Regions from separate parts of the Bacillus sp. PK6-025 genome, predicted to be linked through region 4. Evidence: predicted binding sites of a transcription regulator. Region 4 holds the regulator's gene; each other region holds the start of a gene.
What was found. The regulator LexA, encoded in region 4, represses DNA repair genes until DNA is damaged. The targets are predictions, from matches to a motif close to CGAACATATGTTCG.
Positions count from the first base shown of each region.

Region 1: a site for LexA is predicted at 2,612-2,625, ahead of uvrB (excinuclease ABC subunit UvrB). Genes of this name have one in related genera too.
Region 2: a site for LexA is predicted at 1,492-1,505, ahead of M1D67_RS13230 (Y-family DNA polymerase). Genes of this name have one in related genera too.
Region 3: a site for LexA is predicted at 2,112-2,125, ahead of ruvA (Holliday junction branch migration protein RuvA). Genes of this name have one in related genera too.

Region 1 is NZ_CP096509.1:3,742,061-3,746,273, forward strand. Features, by position in the region: gene uvrA (excinuclease ABC subunit UvrA) at 1-552, opposite strand, end outside; gene uvrB (excinuclease ABC subunit UvrB) at 560-2,545, opposite strand; gene M1D67_RS19235 (CsbA family protein) at 2,729-2,962, opposite strand; gene M1D67_RS19240 (DUF5316 domain-containing protein) at 3,080-3,373, opposite strand; gene M1D67_RS19245 (PDZ domain-containing protein) at 3,499-4,213, opposite strand, start outside.
Region 2 is NZ_CP096509.1:2,558,697-2,562,909, reverse strand. Features, by position in the region: gene M1D67_RS13240 (MDR family MFS transporter) at 1-990, opposite strand, end outside; gene M1D67_RS13235 (YqzH family protein) at 1,075-1,287, opposite strand; gene M1D67_RS13230 (Y-family DNA polymerase) at 1,563-2,825, shown strand; gene M1D67_RS13225 (YolD-like family protein) at 2,841-3,179, shown strand; gene M1D67_RS13220 (FusB/FusC family EF-G-binding protein) at 3,391-4,032, shown strand; gene M1D67_RS13215 (MATE family efflux transporter) at 4,083-4,213, opposite strand, start outside.
Region 3 is NZ_CP096509.1:2,975,808-2,980,020, reverse strand. Features, by position in the region: gene M1D67_RS15275 (DinB family protein) at 1-103, shown strand, start outside; gene M1D67_RS15270 (small acid-soluble spore protein H) at 212-391, shown strand; gene M1D67_RS15265 (hypothetical protein) at 474-596, opposite strand; gene M1D67_RS15260 (protein kinase family protein) at 667-1,314, opposite strand; gene M1D67_RS15255 (intercompartmental signaling factor BofC) at 1,546-2,067, shown strand; gene ruvA (Holliday junction branch migration protein RuvA) at 2,191-2,796, shown strand; gene ruvB (Holliday junction branch migration DNA helicase RuvB) at 2,806-3,810, shown strand; gene M1D67_RS15240 (DUF2905 domain-containing protein) at 3,803-4,003, shown strand; gene queA (tRNA preQ1(34) S-adenosylmethionine ribosyltransferase-isomerase QueA) at 4,044-4,213, shown strand, end outside.
Region 4 is NZ_CP096509.1:2,029,440-2,033,652, forward strand. Features, by position in the region: gene M1D67_RS10620 (thymidylate synthase) at 1-455, shown strand, start outside; gene M1D67_RS10625 (NucA/NucB deoxyribonuclease domain-containing protein) at 750-1,178, shown strand; gene lexA (transcriptional repressor LexA) at 1,376-1,999, opposite strand; gene yneA (cell division suppressor protein YneA) at 2,152-2,463, shown strand; gene M1D67_RS10640 (YneB family resolvase-like protein) at 2,482-3,129, shown strand; gene M1D67_RS10645 (DUF896 domain-containing protein) at 3,195-3,428, shown strand; gene tkt (transketolase) at 3,592-4,213, shown strand, end outside.

The DNA.
Region 1 (4,213 bases), 1.7 Mb from region 4:
TTCGCCGTCGATCCGGACTCTCACATAGCCTTGTTTTCTGATTTGGTCGAGCACCTTCACGTGCGAACCTTTTCTTCCCGAGACGATCGGCGCGAGCACCTGGATCTTCGTGCGCTCGGGATATTCCAAAATTCTGTCCGTCATCTGTTCGATCGTTTGCGAGGTAATTTCAATCCCGTGAACCGGACAGACCGGCTTTCCGATTCTGGCAAACAGCAGCCGGAGATAATCATAGATTTCCGTCACCGTTCCGACTGTCGACCGGGGGTTCCGGCTCGTCGTTTTCTGATCGATGCTGATCGCCGGCGACAGGCCTTCGATCGCATCGACGTCGGGTTTGTCCATCTGTCCTAAAAACTGGCGGGCATACGCGGAGAGAGACTCGACATAGCGCCGTTGCCCCTCTGCATATATCGTATCGAACGCAAGGGATGATTTCCCTGATCCCGAAAGACCTGTCAGCACGACAAGCTGGTCCCTCGGAATAGAGACATCGATATTTTTCAGGTTGTGGGCCCTTGCACCTTTCACCTCAATTCGTTTCGTTGCCATTCTCCATTCATCCTTCCGATTTTAACTCTAGGAGCAAGTCGCGAAGCTCAGCGGCACGTTCAAAGTCAAGCGCTTTTGCGGCTTCCTTCATGTCGTTTTCCATTTGAGCGATCACTTTTTCCCGCTCTTTCTTCGTCATCTTCGAAAGCTTCGGCTCCTCTTTTGCTTGATATTCTTCCTGCTCTTCAGCAGCATGAGTTGCCCGGATGACGTCCCTGATCTTTTTGTTGATCGTTTTCGGCGTAATGCCGTGTTTATCATTATAGGCCTCCTGCTGTTCGCGGCGGCGCTTCGTTTCATTGATTGCGATTTCCATTGAGTTGGTGATTTTGTCGGCATACATGATCACGCGGCCTTCGGCATTTCTGGCGGCGCGGCCGATTGTTTGGATGAGCGAACGCTCAGACCGCAAAAAGCCTTCTTTGTCTGCATCAAGGATGGCGACAAGTGAAACCTCCGGAATATCGAGTCCTTCCCTCAGCAGGTTGATGCCGATGAGAACGTCATGCTTGCCGAGGCGAAGGTCGCGGATGATCTCGATCCGCTCCAGCGTTTTAATCTCGGAATGCAGGTACGTGACCTTGATTCCGATTTCTTTCAGATAATCCGTCAAATCCTCGGACATTTTTTTCGTCAGCGTAGTGACGAGGACGCGTTCATTCCGCTCGATTCTCTGCTGGATTTCGCCGATCAGATCATCGATCTGCCCTTCAATCGGCCTTACCTCAATGATCGGATCAAGCAGCCCCGTCGGCCGGATGATCTGCTCTACCATTTCAGGCGTATGCTCAAGTTCATAAGGGCCCGGCGTAGCCGACACATACACGATGTTGTGAATGTGCTTTTCAAACTCTTCAAACCTGAGCGGACGGTTATCCAAAGCGGAAGGGAGCCTGAATCCGTGATCGACGAGAACCTGTTTCCTCGCCTGGTCTCCGTTGTACATTCCTCTGATCTGCGGCATGGTGACATGCGACTCGTCTATGACCATCAGGAAATCGTCCGGAAAGTAATCGAGCAGCGTATATGGAGTCGAACCTGCCGGACGAAGCGTCAAATGCCTTGAATAGTTTTCGATGCCCGAGCAAAAGCCCATTTCGCGCATCATTTCCAAATCGTATCTCGTCCGCTGTTCCAGACGCTGGGCTTCAAGGAGCTTGCCTTCTTCACGAAGCGCTTTAAGGCGCTCTTCCAGCTCCTCTTCAATGTTTATGATCGCTTTCTTCATCTTTTCTTCCCGCGTGACGAAGTGGGAAGCCGGGAAGATCGCGACGTGTTCCCTCTCCCCTAAAATTTCGCCTGTCAGGGCATCCACTTCCCTGATTCGTTCGATTTCGTCCCCGAAAAATTCAACCCGGATGCAGTGCTCATCCCTTGAAGCCGGGAAAATCTCGACGACATCGCCGCGCACCCTGAATGTTCCGCGCTGAAAGTCGATATCATTCCGCGCATATTGGATGTCAACGAGCTTTCTGAGCAGCTCATTTCGCTCGATTTCCATTTCCGCTCTGAGCGAGAGCACCAGTTCCCTGTATTCCTCCGGGGAACCCAAGCCGTAAATACAAGAAACACTCGCCACAATGATGACATCTTTGCGTTCAAAAAGAGCAGACGTGGCAGAGTGCCTTAATTTATCAATCTCATCGTTAATGCTGGCATCTTTTTCGATAAATGTATCAGTCTGAGGCACGTAAGCTTCAGGCTGGTAATAGTCATAATAGCTGACAAAATATTCAACTGCGTTGTTTGGGAAAAATTCCTTAAACTCGCTGTACAGCTGTCCGGCGAGCGTTTTGTTGTGGGCGATGACGAGAGTCGGTTTGTTGACTTCTTTAATCACGTTTGACATCGTAAACGTCTTTCCTGTACCAGTCGCCCCCAAAAGCGTCTGATGCTTTCTGCCTTCATTGATTCCTTTGACAAGCTGATCAATCGCTCTCGGCTGATCCCCCTGGGGCTGATAATTCGAGACTAATTCAAAGCGGTCTTTCACAAAAAAGCCTCCGTTTCTTTACGAAATCTTCCTGCTTATTATTTTAACACACCCGAAGTAAAAATACGAACTAAAGTTCGGTTTCTGTGTTTTCCCACAAAAGCCGACCCTTCCTGATCTATCAAAAAACCCCTCCTTTTTGTCATCAAAAGCAGGGCTTTACGGCAATCATTCTTACGATTTCTATGAGTCTTCCTTCTTTTCACCCGCCTTTTTCGCCGCATAGAGTGAACCGGCCACGAGCGAGACGATATCAAGTCCTACAATAAAAAAGGTTTCCGTATAACCTTTTAAATATGAAGCGAACAACAGCGCTGCGGTCAGCGCAATCCCGACGTAATGGTTATAGGTCACCCTTGTAAAAAACAAGACAAGCAAGAAAGGAAATATCAGTGCAAAAACGGCTTTTGTAAACACAAAAACCCTCCTCACGTTTCTTGATCTTATTCGATTATATTAAAGAACAAAGAAACGGACAAACATGGACACTCATTCATTTTGTCCATTATCATGCCGCGTTATTCGAATCAGACGTTAAAAGGCGAAAAAGAACGAGATTCCGGCTGCCAGGAGGTTCGGCATGGCGAAAACGGCGAGTGCGTTTGCCAGTTTGCCGTTCCACTCCCTGTGCTCCTTCGTTTCCGAATCGTGATTTCCCTTGAACCGGTCACCGCTGACAAATACGCCGGAACATAAAGCAGACAGCAGAATTGCGCCTAGTCCGGCGGATCCCGAAACTTTGAAAATCAACGTCCAATCCCCGGCCGCAGCCGAAATCAATACAGCTATCAAACAAACAAAAACACCGGCGAGAAAAGCCTTTTTCATCAATCATTCTCCTTCAATCGGTTCTATCCATCATCCTAGCGGAACGTTTTGTAAAAGACAACCAAAAAGATTCCCCAAAAGGAAAAGCAAAAGCGCCCGAAAAAGCGGCGCTTTATTAACATCAATTATTCTGTTTCTTGTGAGGCGGCTGCCTCAGCGTGCTTCATCGCCGCATCCTCTTCTTTTACAAAGATGATGCCAAGCTCATGATGCTCTCCTTCATATGAAGCTCTTTGTTCAAAACGAATTTCATTGTTTAAACCGACGACTTCAAGTTTGAAGAAAGCACGGTTCTTTTGAAGCGCTTCGTAGAAGTCCGCCGCATTTTTCACTGAAATCCCGTTAACCTTCGTGATGATTTCGCCGATCTTGAGACCAAGATCGGCTGCCGGCGTGTTCGGAATAATGCCGAGCACCACGAGCCCCTGGTCTCTCTTTGAAAAATGGAAAGGGGCGGAATTATCGTTCATCCGCTGTTTCCATGATAAAAAGGCCCTTCCTGCGATCGCCGCTCCGGCGGCAAGAGCGGCAAGCGGCGTCCACCATACGCTTCCGGCCGCGAGCAGCAGAATGATAATACCAAGCACGCTGATGCGCTTCGCTGTAATTTTAATGCTTTCAATCGGAAGCGATCCTTGAACTCTTTGGCCGAAGCCGATGAAATAAGGAATCCAGAGGAGCTCAAAGCCTCCGTTAAATGACAGAACGGGCCACCACGGAACCGATGATTCGATCGCATGTCCCGGAATGAGAATGAACAACGGCAAAAGCCAGGTTCTGCCCGCAACCTGCTGGCCGATCGGGAGCCCCCTTTTGCTCATAACGATCGCAGGGGAAGTT
Region 2 (4,213 bases), 530 kb from region 4:
CCGGTCGACCAGTAAATCCATCATCGAAAAGAGAAGCACTTCCCCGATCGTAAACACGATAATGATCAAGACGATGGACCATAGATCGTGGAAAAACGAGAGGCTGAACAGGCTTCCGCTAATCAGCACATTTCCGGCAATCAGCGATAAAATCGGTGAAAACCGTTTGGCGATATGTACGATCGGGTACTGTACGACAAGCACGGCCAAGGCATTCAGCGTCAGCATCATACCGAACACTTTCGTCCCGTCTTCGATGAACGGGCTGGCCGCCATGTATTGTGCGAGCGTGGATGTGAAGTGGGAATACCCGAATAAACAAAGAATCGAACCGATTAGTGTAATCGTAAATACCCGGTCTTTTTTTGTCACCTCCAGCGCGTCCCGCACTTTTATACGCTTATTCCGCTCAGTTGCCGGTACGGTGTGGTGTTTAAATTGAATGACCAGCACCGCCGCATAAATAAAATAAATGAAAGCCGCAATGAAAAACGGCAGCGTCGTTTTCGAAGATCCGAGGTACAGGCCTAAAAGCGGACCGAAGACGACGCCGAGGTTGATCGCGGTATAGCGGAGATTAAAGACGAAAAGGCGCGTTTCGGGTTTGGATACGTCTGAAAGCAGCGCTCTTGAAGTCGGTTCAAACAAAGCGCGGCATAATCCGTTTAAGGCATTCATGACAAAGAATGTCCAGACATGATCGGCGAGCGCGAAACCGGCGAACACGAATGTCCAGCCGAAAATCGAAACGAGCATGATGGTTTTCCGGCCGAACCTGTCTGATAAGTACCCGCCGTAAAAGCTTGCCGCAATTCCGATCAGAGAGCTCGCTGCAATAACGGCGCCGGCAAAGCCGGAAGAGGCGCCTTTCACTTGTGTCAAATAAATTGCTAAAAAAGGGATGCTCATGGCTGTGCCCATACGTCCGAAAATGGTTCCGACAATAATAGTCCAGCTGAGCGGGTGGATGTTCTGCCATTTTTGTTTCATGATAAACTCTCCGTTACGTTTTTATTTGTTTATCATACATGAAACAAATGGCGGTGAATAGAGGAATTTCTATATGCTGGGTGATCAAAAGGAGAACAAGCCTTGATTTGTGACATAATCATAGATGACATCTTCGATATGGGCATGCAGCCCCTCATTCGGTTCCTCGATCCGCCTTTCCTGCAAAGCCAGCTTCAGGATTTCTTTTTCGCCGGGGCTGAGCGGATCGGTTGCAACATTGCGTCCGTACTGCTTCAGCGCCTGTCCGAGCATTTTTTCAATCAGTTTCTCATCCATTTGTCTTTCTCCTTTAGGAGCGCTTTTTCTTTTATCTTACTAGGAAAAAACGAGGTTCTCAAGGGAGCTTTCAATTTGAGCCATTAAACCGGATGCGGCAGCATTCCGAACTGGAATGATCCGCCATGTCACCTTCTTTCCAAAGAAGGTGTTTTTTGTTGCTTTCAGCCAGGATTTTCTTTGGATAAAATTACGCCTGGAAATCGAACGTATATTCGGAGTATAGTATTCATACACTAATTGTGCGAACATCAGTTCTTTTTGGAGGGAGAGAGATGGATTACGGTCAATATCCGTCGCGTTCGGTTTTGTGCGTTGATATGCGGAGCTTTTATGCAAGCTGTGCCGCAGTCCTGCTCGGACTTGATCCGATGACTTGCCTGCTGGCGGTTGTCGGAAACACGGAGCGGCAGGGGAGCATCGTTCTCGCTGCTTCTCCGGCTCTGAAAAGAGAGTTCGGCGTGCAAACGGGAACAAGGCTTTATCAGCTGCCGGATGATCCGCGCATCAAGCTGGTCAATCCAAAGATGGGGCTGTTTGTCCGTGTTTCTACAGAGCTCACCCGGCTGTTCTGCCGCTATGTGCCGCCTGATGCCATTCATACGTACAGCGTGGATGAAAGCTTTATTCAGGTGGACGGTGTTGAGAGCATGTGGGGAGACGCCCGAACGATTGCGATGAAAATTCAAGATGATATGGAAAGGGAGTTTGGCCTTCCCTGTGCTGTCGGAATCGGACCGAATCTGCTGATGGCAAAGCTGTGCCTTGACCTTGAAGCGAAAAAATCAGCAGACGGAGTGGCCGTTTGGGGCTACGAAGACGTGAAAACGAAGCTGTGGCCGCTGTCTCCGCTGCGCCGCATGTGGGGAATCGGCTCCAGGCTGGAAAAGACGTTAAACCGGATGGGGATTTTTACAGTCGGTCAGCTGGCTCACTATGATCTCAAGCGGCTTGAGAAAACATTCGGGGTGATGGGAAACCAGCTCTATTATCACGCTTGGGGCATCGACCTTTCAGCGATCGGAGCGCCGCTCTTGGAGGGGCAGGTCAGCTATGGAAAAAGCCAGATTTTGCTTCGCGATTATCCGAATCCGGAGGAAGTCAAGCATGTCATTCTTGAAATGTGTGAAGAAGTAGCCAAAAGGGCGCGCGCCCACCGCCAGGCCGGCCGGACCGTCAGTCTTGGCGTCGAATACAGCCGCGATGAGCTTGGCGGCGGGTTTTACCGTTCAAAAACAATGGAAAGCCCTTCAAATGTCACCCTTGATCTCTACCATACATGTCTGGCATTGTTCGAGCGGTTTTATGCCGGCAAAACGGTTCGGAAAATTTCCGTCTCTTTTTCCAATATTCAAGACGACACCAATATGCAGCTTGATCTTTTTCGTCCCGATCAGGAAAAGAAGCGGCAGCTCGGGTACGTGATGGACGGCATCAGAGAACGGCACGGATCAACAGCGCTTTTGCGGGCTGTTTCCTATACAAACGCCGGGACGGCCCGGCTGCGGTCAAAATTGGTCGGAGGCCATCAGGCATAGAAAGGAGAATCATTTATGCTTCGCGACAGAGGCAGTATCAAATGGGTTTCCATGATGCTGCCTGAGCACGTGGAATTGCTCAGGGAATATCATGAAAGCCTTCAAAAACTCAAAAAACCGATCCTGGATGAACAAAAATATGAAGAATTTAATGAAATCATTTGTGAAGCGATGGCAGAAAACAGAATGTTGCAATTTGCCTATTATCGGCAGGGGGAAGTGAAAACGCTGGCCGGCCGGATTCACTATGCCGACGCCCTGAAAAGGGAGCTGCGGATCGTAAGCCGGGCGGATGAAATATGCATTTTAAAGATGGAGGATATCATTGAGATTGAATACGATTGTCGTTTATAATAGAATCAGTATTCGGAGGTGGATAAAATGGTAAATGACATTCATTTGCCGACTGCAGCGCCTCATGCAAAGCCTGTTATCTTGAAAGGCGATACTTTGCATGAGGCGGGGTTATCAACAAATCGCCTAAAAAAAGCAAGGTATCATTTCTGATCATCCGGCTTTGCACCTTATTTTTAAATATAGATCCATAAATAAGGAGCTGGCAGAAATGAAGACACCTTTTATCAGAAATGACCAATATAATTTTATTAAGTTTCAAACGGACAGCCTTGTTCAGGGACATGCGAACATCAATGACGAAAACGTACTTGACGCTTTGAAATGCAATGCGCTCGATCAAGTGTTCAACCTGTTTCCTGATCTCAGCAGCGATCAAAAGTCTTTGCTGCAGAAGATGGCAGAAGTGGAAGACAGCGGTGAAGCGATGCGCTTTTTAGCCGAATTAAAGCCTCATGTCATTCCATTTCAGCGTATAACAGTAAAAACCGCTAAAAAGCTATTTTCTAAAGTGAAGAAGTTAAAGACGCCCGATTTTGAACAGATGGATTTCAGCGGATATTCCTACCTGGGATGGAATGATGCAGGATCAGGCAGAAAGTACATGATTGTGGATGCCGGCGGAAAGCTGACCGGAATACACGGCACCATCAAATCCAGCAATAAAAAAGGAATCTGCGCGATATGCAACAGGACCGAAGAGATCGGACTGTTCATGGCCCGGGTGAAAAGCGGGAAAGAAACCTATACAGACAGAGGCAATTATATTTGCTGTGACAGTGAAACATGCAATCAAAATGTGATGACGCTGGATCATCTGAACCATTTCGTCGCACAATTAACGAAAGAATAAACGAGAACCCCCCGGCTAAGCTTTAGCCGGGGGGTTTTATGATTTGGCTTTTAGCCTGCCTCTTTCGCAGCACTTCGCTCTCCGAAGAGACGGGTGGTCAGCCCGGGAACAGCCATACATAAGAATACGGAACGTCCAAGGCTGAATAAAAGAAAAGCGAGCCACAGCCCATGGTTTCCGA
Region 3 (4,213 bases), 950 kb from region 4:
GCAGCTCGCGATCGGACACGAAATTCATCACAAAGGCAATCTGTTTGTTTATGTGCGTGAAATGGGACACACGGATCTGCCTTTGTACGTAAAGATTCATTGATTACGGGAGCCTGAAGATCACCCCTCCTTGAAAGAAAACCGGCTCAAAAGGAATACGAAAGCAGCCGGGTGTACACATTATGAGTAAAAGCAAAAGGAGGGTGTCAGCATGAATACGCATCGTGCCCAGGAAATCGTCGAATCACCCGACATGGTTGATGTTACTTATAACGGCAGGCCGATTTATATTCAGCATGTCAACGAACAAAATGAAACCGCAAGAATTTTTCCGCTCGGCCAGCCGGAGAACGAGCAGGAAGTACCGCTCGCAAATTTGAAAGAGCATTAAAAAGCAACCCCTTCAAATGAAGGGGTTTTGTATTTGTCTTATCACTCGGCCATCAAAAAAAAACACCCGAAAGCCCGAGTGTTTAATTTATGATTTTTGCAAGTCCTCTTACTGCCAGCCTCAGCACATAAAACAACGGCTCAAGCAAATCAACGAGATAAAGATAATCCCATTTATCATCATTTCGTTTCTTCTTTTTCTTCAACAGCTGTTTCTCCCTTCCTGACTTTAATGGGGTTATTTCATATACGGGCGCGCCTTCTTTAAGTTTCAAATTACGGGTGAAATTTGTTTTTTCTGGCGGCCCATTGTTTCTGAAGCCAGTTTTTTTTATAAAGATAAGCGATCAATTCCATCCACAGCTTAGGAAGCCTTTGCGGGAAACGGCTTTTTTTATAAATGGTTTGATAGGCTGTTTTTAAGTCATCCCACTGTCTGCATTCTTTCGTCTGCAAAAACCTGGCCACATCGATGACTTTGATTGTCCCAGCCGGCGTCAGTATCAGGTTTCTGAGGTGGATATCGGATGGATTCAATCCTTTCCGCTTCGCATCGTTCAATGCGCGGTCGACCTCGCAGATCATGTCATCATCGATCGGAATGCCTTTGTTTAAACACTCATAAAAAGTGTATCCTTTAATATACTCCATTAAAATATATGATGGCCCTGTTTCATATATATCAGGATAATAATTCGAATCAGAAAGCTTTTTGTAAATCTCCGCTTCCCTTGCGGCAATGTTCTTAAATTCGGGAAAAAAGACTTTAAGAGCCATTTCCCTGCCCTCTTCAGTCAGCTTAAAAACGTATGCGCTCCTGCCTTTCCCGATCAACTCTAAGTCATCGGGTTTTTGGATAAGTTTATTGAACTTTTTTTTCGTATTATACTTTACGGCCTCTGCATAGGTTTGCGCCTTTTTCACGCCGAACTCACCTTCTTTTTAAGGGCTGGTCAAACGAAAAACTCTCTATAATGTTGTTTATACATGAGAACGAGGGGTTTTGCACCTTAAATGCTTTTGAGTTCTTCATTTTGGTTTAAAAATGTAACATTCGTAAACCGGTTGTCATCTAATTGCTTTTTTAGATTAATTTTTAAAAGCGTTGGTCAAACTATGGATATGATCGTTAAGGCAAAAAAGAAGGTGATATTGATGAACAGCCAAAGCAAGTTCAAAATCGGTTTATTGCTTATTGGAAGTCTGCTGGCCGCGCTCAGCTTTCACCTGGAGGCCCTGGCCGAAAAGCCGGCTAAAGTTCAAATCCAGCTTGAAAAGGTTTATCTGGACGGGGACGTTGGAATCGAAAATAAAGTAGAGGCCGCTCGAACACTGGAAGACTTTAAAGCTGCTTATAAAGGGTGGCAGCTCATCGATCAGAAAAAGGGGTTTATTCTGTTTCGCAAACAGGTGGACGACATTTCTCCCCTCAGCAAAACAAACGGTTATATCGGAGTGACGGAAGACGGCGTGATTTCGACTTTTCACGGCCGCCCGGGCATATTATCAGAGCCGATTCAATCGTTTTTTCAGATTGATATAAAGCGCCTGGAAAGCCGGATGGTGGATGATTTGCGCAAAGGGATCCCATACCGCACGAAAAAGGAATTTGAACATGTCATTGAAGCCGTAAAATCATCCGGAAGCCAACATCATGTAAAAGATATGAAGACATGACGCTGTTATGTCTTTTTTCAGCTGCAGACAGAAGCCATTTTTAGCGAACATATGTTAACTTTTTCATTCTAGCTTTGCCTGTTTTGTGTTACAATGAAGAGCAGTCAAAGAGGTGAATGAACGTTGATCGAATTCGTAAAAGGGACGATTGATTATGTATCGCCCCAATATATTGTCATTGAAAACGGCGGGATCGGCTATCAGATCTTTACGCCAAATCCGTTTATTTATAAGAAAAACAGCAACGAAACAATCTATACATACCATTATGTAAGAGAAGATACGAATGCGCTGTACGGCTTTTCGACAAGGGAAGAAAAAATGCTGTTTACGAAAATGCTGAATGTTACGGGAATCGGCCCGAAAGGAGCGCTTGCGATCCTCGCTTCCGGCGATCCGGGAGCGGTGATTGAAGCGATCGAGAATGAGGATGAAGCGTTTCTCGTCAAGTTCCCCGGCGTAGGCAAAAAAACGGCAAGGCAGATCATTCTTGATCTGAAAGGGAAGCTCGCGGACGCCGTTCCTGAAATCGCGGCCGATCTGTTTAACCATGAAGAGCGGGAGCAAATTCATGAAGCGGAAACGGCTCTTGAGGAGGCGCTTGAAGCATTAAGAGCGCTCGGCTATTCCGACCGGGAAATTAAAAAAGTCCAGCCTCATTTGAAAAAGGAAGAGGCGCTTTCGACGGATCAATACGTTAAAAAAGCATTGCAAAAATTGTTAAAGTAAGGTGATATCATGGATGAGCGGCTTGTATCAAGTGAACTAGACAACCATGAATCAGCGATCGAGCAAAGTCTGCGTCCGCAAAGACTGGCTCAGTATATCGGCCAGGAAAAAGTGAAAGACAACCTCAAGGTATTCATTGAAGCTGCGAAAATGCGGGAAGAAACGCTTGACCATGTCTTGTTGTACGGGCCGCCGGGATTGGGAAAAACGACGCTCGCTGCGATCATCGCCAACGAAATGGGAGTCAATCTCAGAACGACGTCAGGTCCGGCGATCGAGCGCCCCGGCGATTTGGCGGCGATATTAACGGCTCTGGAGCCAGGTGACGTTTTATTTATTGACGAGATCCACCGTCTGCACCGTTCGATCGAAGAGGTGCTGTATCCTGCGATGGAAGATTTCTGCCTTGATATCGTGATCGGCAAAGGGCCGTCGGCGCGTTCTGTGAGGCTCGATCTTCCTCCTTTTACCCTTGTCGGCGCGACCACAAGGGTCGGGCTTTTAACCGCGCCTCTCAGGGACAGGTTCGGCGTTCTGTCAAGGCTTGAGTATTACACGCGTGACGAGCTTTCAGACATCGTGATCAGAACGGCGGAGCTGTTTGAGGTTGACATCGATTCGCTCTCGGCTCTCGAAATCGCGAGACGGTCAAGAGGGACGCCGCGGATTGCCAACAGGCTTTTGAGGAGGGTCAGAGATTTTGCCCAGGTGCTTGGAAACAGCTCCATCACGGAGGAAGTGGCGGTGGATGCGCTGGAACGCCTCCAGGTTGATAAACTCGGGCTTGATCATATCGACCGCAAGCTTTTAATGGGCATGATCGAAAAATTTGGCGGCGGTCCAGTCGGCATCGATACGATTTCGGCTACCATCGGTGAGGAGTCTCACACGATCGAGGATGTGTATGAGCCGTATCTTCTTCAAATCGGTTTTATTCAAAGAACGCCGCGGGGGCGCATCGTAACCCCTGATGTATACAGCCACTTTAAAATGGAGGTTCCGAACCGTGACTGAATTTCCAAAGATTTTAATGGTGCTGGGCGCCGTCATTTTTGGCATCGGTTTATTCATGCAAGTCATCGGCAGGCTCCCCGGCGATATTTTTGTAAAAAAGGGAAACGTGACATTTTTCTTTCCGGTTGTTACATGCATTGTCATCAGCATCATTCTGTCCGTGGTGTTTTCGTTTTTCGGACGAATGAAATGACGCGACATTCAAGTCTATAGATAGAGTAAGGTGAAAAAAGATGAAAGTAGAATTATTCGATTTTGACTTGCCTGAACGCCTTATCGCACAGGTTCCTTTAAAAGAGCGGGATGCGTCCAGGCTGATGGTGCTGGATAAAAAAACAGGAGAAATCACTCACAGCACGTTTAAGCACGTGATTGATTTTCTGAACGCGGGCGATTGCATCGT
Region 4 (4,213 bases):
ATTTGCTCCATCAGTTAAAGCATAATCCGTCTTCACGCAGGCATTTGACCATGCTGTGGAATCCCGATGACTTGGACGGCATGGCCTTGACGCCCTGCGTCTATGAGACGCAATGGTATGTGAAAGAAGGAAAGCTCTCTTTGGAAGTAAGAGCGAGAAGCAATGACATGGCGCTTGGCAACCCGTTCAATGTGTTCCAATATAACGTCTTGCAGCGCATGATCGCCCAAGTCCTCGGTTATGAGCTGGGCGAATACATCTTCAATATCGGCGACTGTCACATCTATACCCGTCACATCGATAATTTAAACATTCAGATGAAACGCGAGCAATATGAAGCGCCGAAGCTGTGGATCAACCCGGACATCAAAAACTTTTATGACTTTACAATCGATGATTTTAAATTAATTGACTATAAGCACGGCGACAAGCTGACATTTGAAGTTGCCGTATAAACAGGCGGATTTTCCGCCTGTTTTTTTGTTGTGTGAATGAATCATTTTTAAAAAATACAACGATGAAAAAATTTGCATATCCGGCAGCCGCATGTTTCCTGACGGCTCCCGTGTATACCGTTTAGAGTGGACGCAAAAAGTACATGCAGTTTTTCACGGGTATGCCCCGAGCATTTAACTTACGTTTATTTACACAATCTAAACGTCTTTTTCACAAAGAGCCCGAAAAGCAAAAACAATTCTCTCTTAATCTGTTAGTGACACCAGCATATACAAGAGGAGGTTGTTTTTGTCATGATCAAAAAATGGGCGGTTCATCTGCTGTTTTCCGCATTGGTGCTGCTTGGGCTTTCGGGAGGGGCTGCATATTCTTCTCAGCATGCCGAAGGCGTTGCAAGGTATGATGACGTATTGTATTTTCCGGCATCGCGCTATCCTGAAACCGGTGCTCATATAAGCGATGCGATCAAAGCGGGCCATTCAGATGTCTGCACAATTGAAAGATCTGGAGCGGATAAGCGCCGTCAGGAATCATTAAAAGGGATTCCGACTAAGCCGGGCTTTGACCGTGACGAATGGCCGATGGCCATGTGTGAAGAAGGAGGAAAAGGAGCGTCGGTCAGATATGTCAGCTCATCGGATAACCGCGGAGCCGGCTCCTGGGTCGGGAACAGGCTGAGCGATTACGCTGACGGGACGAGAATTTTGTTTATCGTTCGATAAAAGGGAGACAATGAAAAATGTTTCCTCAAGGAAACATTTTTGTTGACAAGAAAACTCGTTTGGGGGATAATGGTAATGTAAGCATATGATCAATCCCTCTGTTTCAGGCTCGCATCCTTCATTCCGTCTGGATGTGGGCCTGTTTTTTCGTGCGAAAAAAAACCGCCGACCGGCGGTTTTGCTGATGAGTCCGTTTTTTAATGAACCGTGCGGAATACGCCAATGACTTTTCCGAGAATCGTCACATTCTGGAGGATGATCGGTTCCATCGTCGGGTTTTCCGGCTGAAGGCGGATATGGGTTTCTTCCTTGAAAAACCGCTTAACAGTCGCTTCGTCGTCTTCGGTCATCGCAACGACGATATCTCCGTTGTTTGCGGTGTTCTGCTGTTTGACTATCACATAATCCTGATCAAGAATTCCGGCATCGATCATGCTTTCGCCCATGATCTCCAGCATAAAGACATGCTCATCCGGCGGCGCCAGGCGGTCTGGAAGCGGAAAGTATTCCTCAATGTTTTCGACTGCGGTAATCGGCGTACCGGCCGTCACCTTTCCGATGACCGGGACATTGACAACCTGGTTTTTCGGAATGTGAATTTCTTCCTCTGTATCGAGAATTTCGATCGCTCTCGGCTTCGTCGGATCCCTTCTGATCAATCCCTTCGTTTCAAGCCTTGCCAAGTGGCCGTGTACCGTTGAACTTGACGCCAGGCCGACCGCTTCTCCGATCTCCCTGACGGAAGGCGGATAGCCTTTGCGTTTCACTTCTTCTTTAATGAAACGCAAAATATCAAGTTGTCTTTTTGATAGCTTCGTCATTTTTTGCACCTCAAAACGTCGATTTTAGCTAGATTATAGCATGTTTTTCCTTTGAGTACAAACATAGGTTCGAAAAAAAACGATTGACAGAAACATTTGTTCGTATGTATACTGAAATCATAAAACCGAACAAACATTCTGGGGTGATGGATATGAAAAGAGAATCATTGATTTTTGTCAGTCTGTTTACTGCTGTGATCAGCTGCTGTATTCTGTTTGTGTCTTTTGCCGGTAAAATCGAAGAAAGAAAGCAATATGTTAAAATAGAAGTGCAGGAAGGCGATACATTGTGGGAGCTGGCCGACCGGATCAAAGGCGGAAAACCCGCTGACAAACAAAAATTCATCGAATGGGTCGCCGATAAAAACAATCTGCCGACCTCCGTTATTAAACCGGGCGATGTTTTGGTCCTGCCGGTAGCCAAACAGCACTCCGATCAATATCAGCTTGCAGTTGTAGAATAAATGATTGAGGGGATTTCCATGAATGCGATTATTTACACCAGGGTAAGCACTGCGAAGGAGCAGCAGGAAACCTCATTAAAACGGCAGGCTGAAGAGCTCCAGTCGCTTGCCGCCGAGCACGGGATGAACGTCGTGAACGTCATTTCCGAACAGGCGAGCGGATATGAGATGGACCGCGACGGCGTCTTCGATCTGCTCGAGGAAATCAAAACATCAGACATTGACGCAGTTTTAATACAGGATGATACGCGACTTGGAAGAGGGAATGCCAAAATTGCCCTTCTTCACTGTTTATATAAAGAAGGCGTTCAAATCTACACGCTGGCTCACCGGGGAAAACTTGAGCTTTCCGAAGCGGATTCGATGGTTTTGGAGATTGTCGGCATTGTCGAAGAATACCAGCGGAAAATACATAACCTGAAAATTAAGCGGGGAATGAAGAAGGCGGTCGAAAACGGCTACCGCCCGGAGAGGAATCTGAAACACCGCAATGAAGGCGGCGGGAGAGAGCGGATCGAAGCGCCTCTTTCAGAAATCGTCAGGCTCAGGGAGAACAAGCTGACGTTTGCGGAGATTGCAGCCGTGTTGAGAGGGTTCGGATACAGCATTTCAAAAGCAACCGTTCACCGCCGCTACCAGGAGTATAAGGACGGCCTTGCAGACTAATCTGTTGTCAAACGAAAGCGGATTTAGTAGTATGATGGATATATACCGAATCAAAGGAGTATCTTATGATTTCTAATGAAAAAATAGCCAGAATTAACGAGCTTGCCAAAAAAGCAAAGAGCGGATCTTTAACAGACGAAGAAAAAGCAGAACAGCAGAAGCTTCGCCAGGAATATCTTCAAGGCGTCCGCGCGTCTATGAAAAACACGTTGAAAACTGTGACGATTGTTGATCCTGAAGGTAATGATGTGACGCCTGAAAAGCTCAAACAGGAAAAAAGAAACCGCCGATTGCATTAATTTGGGGAATACGCCGATATCGTATTCCCTTTTTGTATATACTACAATTTAAAATGAAGGCAAAGATTCGTCATTTTTCACTGCTTTTGAGCTGAAATGGTTGTGAAAACCGATGGGTAGATTTATGATAAGAAAGTAGAGTCCATACAGGAAGGGGATCATAATGAAAACGATTGAATTAAAATCTGTCGCAACAATACGAACACTCTCCATAGACGCGATTGAAAAAGCTAAATCCGGTCACCCCGGCATGCCGATGGGGACTGCTCCGATGGCTTATGCGCTTTGGACAAAAATGATGAATGTCAGCCCTGAAAATCCGAATTGGTTTAACAGGGACCGTTTTGTGCTGTCCGCCGGACACGGATCAATGCTTCTGTACAGCATGCTTCACTTAAGCGGATATGACGTTTCAATTGAAGACCTCAAGAATTTCCGCCAATGGGGAAGCAAAACGCCTGGACATCCGGAATTCGGACATACTCCGGGTGTAGATGCGACGACAGGCCCGCTTGGCCAAGGAATCGGAATGGCTGTCGGAATGGCGCTTGCTGAACGTCACCTTGCGGAAACTTACAACCGTGACGACTATCGCGTCGTTGATCATTATACATACAGCATTTGCGGTGACGGAGACTTGATGGAGGGAATTTCATCGGAAGCGGCTTCGCTTGCGGGACATTTGAAACTCGGCCGTCTCATCGTGCTTTATGATTCAAATGACATTTCGCTTGACGGTGAATTAAACCGCTCATTCTCTGAAAATGTGAAGCAGCGTTTTGAAG